One region of the Cytobacillus sp. C11.1 genome, then DNA from elsewhere that is predicted to be linked to it. Evidence: predicted binding sites of a transcription regulator. Region 1 holds the regulator's gene; each other region holds the start of a gene.
What was found. Region 1 encodes LexA, which represses DNA repair genes until DNA is damaged. Its sites were predicted from a motif close to CGAACATATGTTCG; they were not measured.
Positions count from the first base shown of each region.

Region 2: the regulator LexA is predicted to act here: its motif matches at 1,618-1,631, upstream of parE (DNA topoisomerase IV subunit B).
Region 3: the regulator LexA is predicted to act here: its motif matches at 1,756-1,769, upstream of AC3ZVC_RS11580 (YqzH family protein).

Region 1 covers NZ_CM176935.1:4,148,757-4,152,037, forward strand. The annotation lists gene AC3ZVC_RS20515 (DUF896 domain-containing protein) at 1-81, opposite strand, end outside; gene AC3ZVC_RS20520 (YneB family resolvase-like protein) at 223-870, opposite strand; gene yneA (cell division suppressor protein YneA) at 885-1,214, opposite strand; gene lexA (transcriptional repressor LexA) at 1,372-1,995, shown strand; gene AC3ZVC_RS20535 (DUF4257 domain-containing protein) at 2,278-2,562, shown strand; cyclic di-GMP riboswitch class I at 2,700-2,785, shown strand; gene AC3ZVC_RS20540 (hypothetical protein) at 2,840-3,025, shown strand.
Region 2 covers NZ_CM176935.1:3,703,615-3,706,895, forward strand. The annotation lists gene parE (DNA topoisomerase IV subunit B) at 1-1,554, opposite strand, end outside; gene AC3ZVC_RS18410 (CoA-binding protein) at 1,880-2,293, opposite strand; gene AC3ZVC_RS18415 (GNAT family N-acetyltransferase) at 2,358-2,735, opposite strand; gene AC3ZVC_RS18420 (5'-deoxyadenosine deaminase) at 2,917-3,281, opposite strand, start outside.
Region 3 covers NZ_CM176935.1:2,345,892-2,349,172, forward strand. The annotation lists gene AC3ZVC_RS11570 (MBL fold metallo-hydrolase) at 1-591, shown strand, start outside; gene AC3ZVC_RS11575 (SDR family NAD(P)-dependent oxidoreductase) at 593-1,387, shown strand; gene AC3ZVC_RS11580 (YqzH family protein) at 1,451-1,657, opposite strand; gene AC3ZVC_RS11585 (Y-family DNA polymerase) at 1,939-3,198, shown strand; gene AC3ZVC_RS11590 (YolD-like family protein) at 3,216-3,281, shown strand, end outside.

The sequences.
Region 1 (3,281 bases):
CGCTTCTTCTTCTGTTAAACGGGATTCTTTCGCCTTCTTTGCCAGTGCGTTAATTCGAGCAAGTTTTTCTTTTGGCAGCATGCTTAAGCTCCTTTATATCAAAAGTTAACCTTTGGATAATCTAAAAGAAAGTTTGGTTACACTACAAGTTTCACCAATTATAAATATTGAAACTCAAATGCCATCATACTAAAAAAGAGCACTTTTGACAAGAAAAGTGCTCTACTCTGCTAATGAATCAACATATTCTTTATATCTTCTATGTACGGTTGCTTTTGATATATTGTAGCCGAATCCCCTTAACGTTGCTGCGATTTCGGCGAAGGTGAGATCGTTTTTTCGAAGCCGGACAATTTCATCGATTGGGACTTCGATCCTTTCCCTGCCGGCATTGACTCCTTGATTACTAAGATTTTTCTCAGGATGGTATCCTTTTTCTACCGCTCTTTGCATACCCCGTTTAATTTTAATATTATGAAGCTTTCTTTGATACTCTTCTACCATTCCGACAATGCTCAATACCATGGAGTCCGATTCCGATAGCTGAAGCTTGCCGTAGTTGGAAATGCTGTAAAGCTGGACCTCTTCTTTAAAGATACAATGGAGGATGGCAATCTTGGCATTGCCGCGCCCAAGCCGTGTCTCATCCTGGATCAGAACTACATTAATATCCTTTTCTTTTATTAAATCCAGAAGCTCAAGTATCCCGTCTCTTTCTAAATCGTATCCGCTCGCCTGGTCGCGAATAACTTTCACCACTTCAAAACCATTCTCTTTTGCCAGGTTCAATAGCTCCTCTTCCTGTCTGGAGAGAGAGGTTTCCTGCGTTTCTTTAGTTGTGCTTACCCTGCAGTATATAATTGCTTTCATAATTTCTCCTTTAACTATTTGAGTTCAGAACTGGCAAGCTCGGTAAATGGCTGCCCTTCCGCAGCTTTAACAGGGATAACAATTTCATCACCTGGAAATATTCTTCCTCCGGCAATTCCATTGTTTTGTTCTACCCAGTTAATAAATTCATCTGCTGACAGTGAATGTTCAGCTGAGAAATCTTCAGCGATTTCCCAAAGGGAGTCACCTTCAGATACAGTAACTTTAACAAACTTTTCACTATCCGGCGTTTCCATTTGCAAAACTAATATTAATGATGCTGCCAAGCTTAAAATGAATAGAATAATAGCATAAGAATAAGAATCCCACAATTTTTTCAACATTATTAAACACCTCTGTTAGAATATATGTTCGCATTTGATGTTTTTATTATAGACCGAACACTTGTTTGATGTCAACGAAAATTCGAACTTATGTTTGTATCACCTGGTAATTGATGCTATAATAAAGACAAAGAAAATCATACGAGGTGCGTTAAAGATGGTGAAATTATCAAAAAGGCAGCAAGATATATTGGAATTTATAAAAGAAGAAGTAAAACTAAGAGGCTACCCGCCTTCTGTTAGAGAGATAGGAGAAGCAGTTGGGCTTGCTTCCAGCTCTACTGTCCACGGCCATCTCGCAAGGCTCGAAAGCAAAGGTTTGATCCGCAGGGACCCTACTAAGCCGCGTGCCATTGAAATTTTAGATTTGGACGAGTCTTCGCACATTCCAAAAGTTAGCGCAGTAAACGTGCCGATCGTTGGTAAGGTTACTGCCGGCCAGCCGATTACCGCGATTGAAAATGTGGAGGAATACTTCCCTCTCCCAGAAAGGCTGGCTCCAGCTGACGAGCATGTATTCATGCTTGAAATTATGGGAGAAAGTATGATTGAGGCTGGAATTCTGGATGGTGACTATGTAATCGTTAAGCAGCAAAGCACAGCTAATAACGGAGATATTGTTGTTGCCATGACTGAAGAAGACGAAGCGACCGTTAAACGATTTTTCAAGGAGAAAGATTATGTTCGCCTCCAGCCTGAAAATTCTACGATGGAACCTATTATCCTTCGAAATGTATCCATCCTTGGCAAGGTAATTGGAGTATATCGACATATTCATTAATAGACTTTCAAAAAGCAAGCATTTATGTTTGCTTTTTATTTTTTGAAAAATACTGATTATATACAGTTCTTATTACCTGATCCTATGAATAAAATCATACGATAGTACCAGTTACTTCTTACTTGGAAGGAAGTTACAGTAAAGTTTAACTATTTTATTTTCAGAAAATTCGGTATTTTTATGCATACTAATTTATACCATCTCCCTATATAATGGTAATACACCGAGAATCAACCTAAGGTCGCTTGTCCAAAATCTCGACTTTAGGAGTGTGAAGAAAATATGTTTTTGAACATTACCTTCGCTTTGTTGATTGGTGGGCTGGTCGGTGTCGTTGGACATATTCGGAAAGAAGGCAAAATGGTAAAACCCCGGAGGACAAAGAAATTCATCTACCTGGGGGTCTTGGAAGAAGTAATCATGGGGGCTTTAGCGGCTGTTTTTTTGGTCGTATCTTCAGATCCTGACTCTACCTTAAAGATTGTACTCCTTTCGGTTATTGCAGGATTTGGAGGAGATGCACTGCTGACATGTCTCGATTTCTTAAAGATCAGACATAAAGAATAGAGATTGGCAGAAAGAGTTCATATAGACAAAACCTCGTTCTTCATCGAACGGGGTTTTTTGTGTGACTGCATTAAACTGTTTTGCGTTTGTATTACAAATCCCGGTAAAGTATGATTTTTCCGCCAATTTATGATATTATTTCATCTGGGCAAATTCCATGAAAGTGGGAGACGCAAAGCCACGGGCCTAAAACGATTAAAGTCATGGCAGCCGGGCTGCTTATAAGACAATTCATACCAGAACAATTTGCCTAAATCAGCTATGAGAAGGGTGAAAAATGATTTATCCAACAGTGCTTAGCAAGGAGTCGAACTTGGTGCACATCGTAAAGGATCAAAACAGCTGTGTATGCGGATTTACATACAATGCCTTTACAACTTTCACCAAAAAGGATCTTAAAAAAATAAAATTCAAACCGGAAAAGGTTATCACCTGTCCGAACTGCAAATCCATCATTCAGTGATGGATTTTTTATATATTAGGCTATATTAAAGTTTGTTGTTAATGGCACTGCGTTTTGTAGCTTGAGGAGTGAAAACGCACTCGCATATTCTTCATGTGGTATTTATTCGGGGATGTATAATTCATTGACCCCTGCGAGAAGCGTGTCAACGGGAGACCACAGACGCGAATGCACCTAGGAGCGTCAGACCGACCGCGGAACGCGAGCTCAGTGAACGGAAATCACCACTCAAGCTTAACCGCACAAAAAAGCCTCG
Region 2 (3,281 bases), 450 kb from region 1:
GAAAGTGAGAAGCAGCACCTGTATATGGGCTCCATCTGTATCGGCATCTGTCATGATGATTACCTTATCGTAATTGACATCATCCAGATTAAAATCAGCTCCAACACCTGCGCCGACGGCATGGATAATCGTATTAATCTCTTCATTTTTAAAGATATCCTGAAGCTTCGCTTTTTCTGTATTAATAACTTTACCTCTAAGCGGAAGCACAGCCTGGAACCGTCTATCCCTTCCTTGCTTAGCTGATCCGCCAGCGGAGTCTCCCTCTACCAGATATATTTCATTCCTTTGCGGATTGCGTGATTGGGCTGGAGTCAGTTTGCCTGATAGTACCGCTTCTGATCTTTTCCGTTTTTTTCCGCTCCTGGCTTCTTCACGTGCTTTGCGGGCAGCTTCTCGGGCCTGGTAGGCCTTGATTGCTTTTTTGATTAATAGGGAGCTTGTCTCAGGGTTTTCTTCAAGAAAATAAGACAAATGCTCAGAAACAACAGAATCAACAGCCGAGCGTGCTTCGCTTGTTCCGAGTTTGCCTTTCGTCTGTCCTTCAAACTGCAAAAGCTCCTCAGGCACCCGAACAGAGACAATAGCGGTAAAACCTTCACGGATATCGGCTCCATCCAAATTTTTATCTTTTTCCTTTAACAAATTCACCTTTCGAGCATATTCGTTAAAGGCGCGAGTCATTGCTGTTTTTGAACCCGCTTCATGTGTTCCGCCGTCTTTTGTCCGGACGTTATTGACAAAGGACAATACATTTTCCGAATAGCCGTCATTAAATTGAAAAGCGAAATCGACTTCAATTCCATTGCTTTCTCCTTCAAAGCTTACTACCGGGTGAAGGACATCTTTTTCCTCATTTAAATATTGAACGAAAGCCTCTATGCCGTTTTCATAATGAAAAACGTCATGAAAATCATTCCGTTCATCTAGGATCTCAATTTTCATTCCCTTAAGAAGGAACGCTGACTCACGAAGACGTTCACATAGTGTCTCATAATTATAAGTAGTAGTGGAGAAAATCGTCGGGTCCGGCTTAAAATGGATTGTTGTGCCCGATTGGTTTGTCTTGCCTACTTTCTCAAGAGTGGTAACCGGTTTTCCGCCATGCTCGAACCGCTGTTCATATACAAATCCGTCCCGCTTAATTTTTACAACCAGCCACTCGGAAAGGGCGTTAACAACCGAGGCACCGACACCGTGCAGCCCTCCGCTTGTTTTATAGCCACCCTGGCCGAACTTTCCCCCGGCATGTAGAACGGTCAATATAACTTCAGGCGTTGGTTTGCCCATCCGGTGCATCCCGGTTGGCATACCGCGGCCTTTATCTTGAACACTTATTGAATTGTCTTTATGTATTTTGACAATGATATGATCCCCGTAACCTGCCAGCGCTTCATCAACAGCGTTATCGACAATCTCATATACAAGATGGTGCAAACCCCTTGCATCCGTACTTCCAATGTACATCCCAGGGCGCTTTCTTACTGCTTCCAGCCCTTCGAGTACTTGTATGGCATCATCATTGTAGTCAAAAGCTTCCTGATTTTTTGCCACGAACATACCCCTTTCATTTCTTGCAGCAACACTGACCGCGAAAAAGTGCGGCTTTAGAACACCCGTATAAGTATTCGGCTCATAAACCGAATTTCCTTTATAAAATCATAAAATCCCCGATACAGGAACAGGTGTTCTATACTCATATTTTACCATATAAATTAATAAGGTCTATGCTTTATTTTATCTATTTATTTGGTTTTGGCAAATAAGTTCTTGAGTCTTACGGGATTTTTAAAGATTATTTCCATTAGCTAAACCCTTTATTTACGGGCTTCTTATAAAAAATAAAAACATGAGATCTTTTTAAGACCTCATGCCGATTTTACTTCGTTAGCGCATGTTCAACTTTAATGCAGCGGTCCATGATGACAGTGTATCCCTTTTCCTTAAGAAAATCGTATGCTTCCTGATTTGCTACACCCAGCTGAGCCCAGAAGATATCTGCATCAATTTCTGCAAATTCCCTTGCAACCTCCGGAAGAAACTCGGAGCGCCTGAAAACATTTACGATATCAATATGTCCCTCTATCTCTTTAAGACTTGAAACGGCTTTAACGCCAAGAACTTCATCAACGGCTGGATTCACCGGGATGATCTCATAACCTGCATTTTGCATTGCTTCGGAAACCATAAAAGATGTGCGTTCGGGATTTCCGCTTAAACCGACAACTGCAATCCGCTTTGACTTTTTTAAAAGAACGCCGATTTCTTCCCGGCTTGGATTTTCAATAGCCATTTAATTCCCTCCCAAATCTGATTGATTATATTTATTTTACCTAAAAATTCTAAAGTGTACTAACTTATTGCTTTGATGCCTCAATTTTCTTTAAATAAAAGTTCAATCCCCACTCTACTTTAAACCCTGCTTTTTTATATAGGGATAATGCCTTTTCATTGGTTGTGCCTGCACATAATTTTATAACAAGCGCATCATGGTGAAAAAAGAGGTCTGATACTGCCATATCGAGCAAATGCCTTCCGATTCCGGCGTGGCGGCATGTTTCGTTCACTCCTATAAACTCAATACTTCCTTCCTTTTCCTCAGAATTGTATTCTGCATACAGATAGCCTTTAAAACCATTTTTATCCGCTGCTGTATATACCTTTTGTATATCATTGATTTTTTCAATAATTTCTTTTCCTGAATAATATGTATTTGGAAAAATAGTATCATGCAAAGATATAAAATCGCTGTACTGAGACTCGGGAGTGCGATCAAAGGGAGACCCCGGGAGCAAAGCGGCGAGGAGCGTCGGACCGCCCGCGGAAAGGGAGTGCCTCGTGCTGAAATCAACAGGCAAATTTAACAGAGCCTACCATAAAAAAAATCGGCTGATTTGTTTATCAGCCGAGAACCGTTTAGTATAACACTGTTTCCAGTCTATTGATTAGCCTTTTTATGCTTGTGTTCGCTTCTTTTAACACAATATCTTTATCAACCGTTTTCAGCTTTCTATTTTCCATCAAAATTTTTCCGTTTACTAAGGTTGCCTCCACATCTGCTCGAGTTGCGGAATATACGATTCTTGAAATTGTATCAATGTCAAAAGAAGGATAAACATGAAAATCATTCAAATTAAGGATAGCAAGGTCCGCTTTCTTGCCCGGCTCCAGGCTTCCGATTTCATCCTCCATGCCAACCGCTTTCGCTCCGCCAATAGTTGCCATTTTGAATACGGTACGAGCATTCATGGCTGTTGGTCCATGAACAGGCTTTTGAATAA
Region 3 (3,281 bases), 1.8 Mb from region 1:
GGTTTGATGAGAAAGACACTTCGCTTTTCCTGTAATCGCTCATTAACAGGGGAGCTTAAAGAAGGTGATAATCCTGCCGGGCTGGATGATTGGACAGTTATTGAGACACCAGGCCATGCCCAGAGCCATATCGGCTTACTTAGGGAAAGGGACGGTGTATTTATCGGCGGGGACCATCTGCTCGCCCATATCTCTCCAAACCCTATACTGGAGCCTCCTTTGCCCGGAAGCAAAGAGCGGCCGAAACCTCAGCTGCAATATAACGCTTCCCTTAAAAAAGTACAGAATCTGCCAATCGGCCTTTTTTATTCTGGTCATGGGGAAGATATCATAAATGTAAATGAATTAATCGAAGTGAGGATTGGACGCCAGCACGACCGTGCCATGAAAGTGAAAAAATGGCTCGAATCCGAATCACTCACTGTTTTTGAGGCTTGCTGCCGTCTATTTCCAAAAGTGTATGAAAAAGAGCTTTCCCTGACGATATCGGAAACGGTGGCCCAGCTTGATTATTTGCATTCTATAGGGGAGATTTATATAAATAAAGAGGAGAAAGCATTCCTGTATTCCGCATCCAAAGAGGTGGTTTGATTTGTCAGATCGATTGAAAAATAAAAATGTGATTATTACGGGTGCATCGGGGGGAATTGGAGCCCAAATGGCTGCTCTTTGCGCTGAGAGAGGGGCAAACCTTGTTCTTCTTGCCCGTAATCTTGAAAAATTGAATGCGCTGAAGGCCGACCTGCGCAGCCGTTTTTCAGTAGACATTCATGTATATAAAATTGATGTCTCCAACTCTGATGAGGTCTCTGCTGTGTTTTCAGAGATTCTTGCCCAACTCGGCCGTGTGGATATTCTTGTAAATAATGCTGGATACGGAATTTTTCGGGAGGCACATGAAGCGAAAATCGAAGAAATAAAGGGCATGTTTGACGTTAACGTAGTCGGATTGATGGCTTGCACGAGCATGGTGCTGCCGGCGATGAGGCAGCAGAAGAACGGCCATATTATCAATATCGCCTCACAGGCCGGCAAGATTGCCACACCGAAATCCAGTGTTTATTCCGCAACCAAGCATGCAGTTCTTGGCTATACGAACAGCCTTCGGATGGAGCTGGCTGACAGCAATGTATTCGTAACTGCCGTAAATCCCGGCCCTATTGAAACAAACTTTTTTAATATTGCTGATGAAAAGGGCACCTATGTTAAAAATGTTCAACGGTATATGCTCAAACCGGAGTATGTGGCGCTTAAAGTGGTTGATGCCATGCTGACGCCTGCCAGGGAAATTAATCTTCCGCGGTGGATGAATGCAGGAAGCATTGTTTATACTCTGTTTCCGAGGTTGTTTGAAAAAATCGGGAAACGCGCATTTAATCAGAAGTAAAATACTGAAAGGCCGCCAGCAATTGCCTGGCGGCTTCTCTTTTGCACTTATCCCGGGGTCCCCTTAAAAATACGGCGAATCTGTGATATAGCCGTACACTGCATCATTTACGATTTCATGCAGATCGCTGTCAGCCTCTTTATTTTTTGCCTCAATGATTTTCTTGAAAATTTCATTAAACTCTCTGCTTTCGAGCGAAATGGAATGGCTGTCCTCGTTGTATTGTTTTAAACAGTTTTGCACCATTTTAAAAACTAGTTTCTTGTTCATTTATTGCACCTCATGCTGATTATACAGGTTTCTGGGGATTTCGGCACCTGGCAAAAGAACCTGATTTAAGAAAAAGTCCGTAAAATTTCCATTGAAACCGAACGCATATTCGCTTAATATAATGGGTATACATATATAGAACAAATGTTCTTTATCTGAAGCAAGATGAATTCAAGATAACTTTCTAAAGCTAGATGATGTCTAGCTTCAGGCGCCATCAGCCCTAGGCCATAGCCGACAAGCGGGCGCCTTACACTTTTCCAAGGAGGATGTCGGAAGTCATGGTTGATTACAGCGCAATGCCGGAAAATAAAATTTTGTGTGTTGATATGAAGAGCTTCTACGCGAGCTGTTCTGCTGTCATGCTTGGCCTGGACCCTCTTGATTGCTACCTTGTGATTGCCGGAAACTTGGAGCGGAAGGGCAGTGTCGTTCTGGCTGCCTCTCCGAGGATGAAAAAGGAATTTGGGATAAAGACTGGATCCCGCCTGTTTGAGGTTCCCAATGACCCCCGCATTAGGGTTGAGGAGCCGAAAATGGCCACTTATTTAAGAATTTCCACCGAAATCACCCGGGTGTTTAACCGCTATGTCCCAAAGGAAGCCATTCATACGTACAGTGTTGATGAGAGCTTTATAAAAGTAGACGGTGCACTCCATCTCTGGGGGGATGCCGAGACAATTGCCTGGAAAATAAAAGGTGATATTGAACGGGAATTTCAGCTTCCGTGTGCCATCGGGATAGGGCCGAATATGCTCATGTCCAAACTCTGCCTTGATCTTGAAGCGAAAAAGAAGGGAGTTGCTGAGTGGAAGTACGAAGATGTGAAGACGAAATTGTGGAATGTATCTCCTTTAAGGGAAATGTGGGGAATAGGGCGCCGCGTCGAAAAAACGCTGAACGGAATGGGGATCTTCACAGTGGGCCAGCTTGCCCGCTATGACCTGGAAAAGCTTGAAAAGAAGTTTGGGATTATGGGCAACCAGCTTTATCATCATGCATGGGGAATTGACCTTTCAGAAATGGGGGCGCCGATTATGGAAGGGCAGATCAGCTTTGGGAAAAGCCAGATTCTATTAAGGGATTACAAGGAGGAGGAGGAAATTAAGCAAGTTGTCCTTGAAATGTGCGAGGAAGTGGCAAGAAGAGCCCGCACTCATCGCAAAGCCGGAAGAACAATCAGCTTTGGTCTCGGATACAGCCAGGATGAATTCGGGGGAGGTTTTTACCGTTCAAGAACGATTGATCAGCCAACGAATATCACGATGGATCTTTATCGGGTCTGCCTGGAGCTCTTTCACGAGAATTATGAAGGCAAAACAGTGCGGCAAATCTCTATCTCCCTCGGAAATATTACGGATGACTGCGAAATGCAACTGAGCCTGTTTGATCTGGATGGCTGGAAAAAACGGGAGCTCGGCTACACGGTTGACCGGATTCGCTCCAAGTTTGGAGGAGGAGCTCTTTTAAGAGCCGTATCTTATACAAGTGCAGGAACCGCCAAGCACCGCGCCACACTGGTTGGCGGCCATAAAATGTAAACAAAGGGGGGCGGGTTATGATTCGCGATCGTGGCAGAATAAAATGGACTTCCATGATGCTGCCGGAACATGTAAAGCTACTA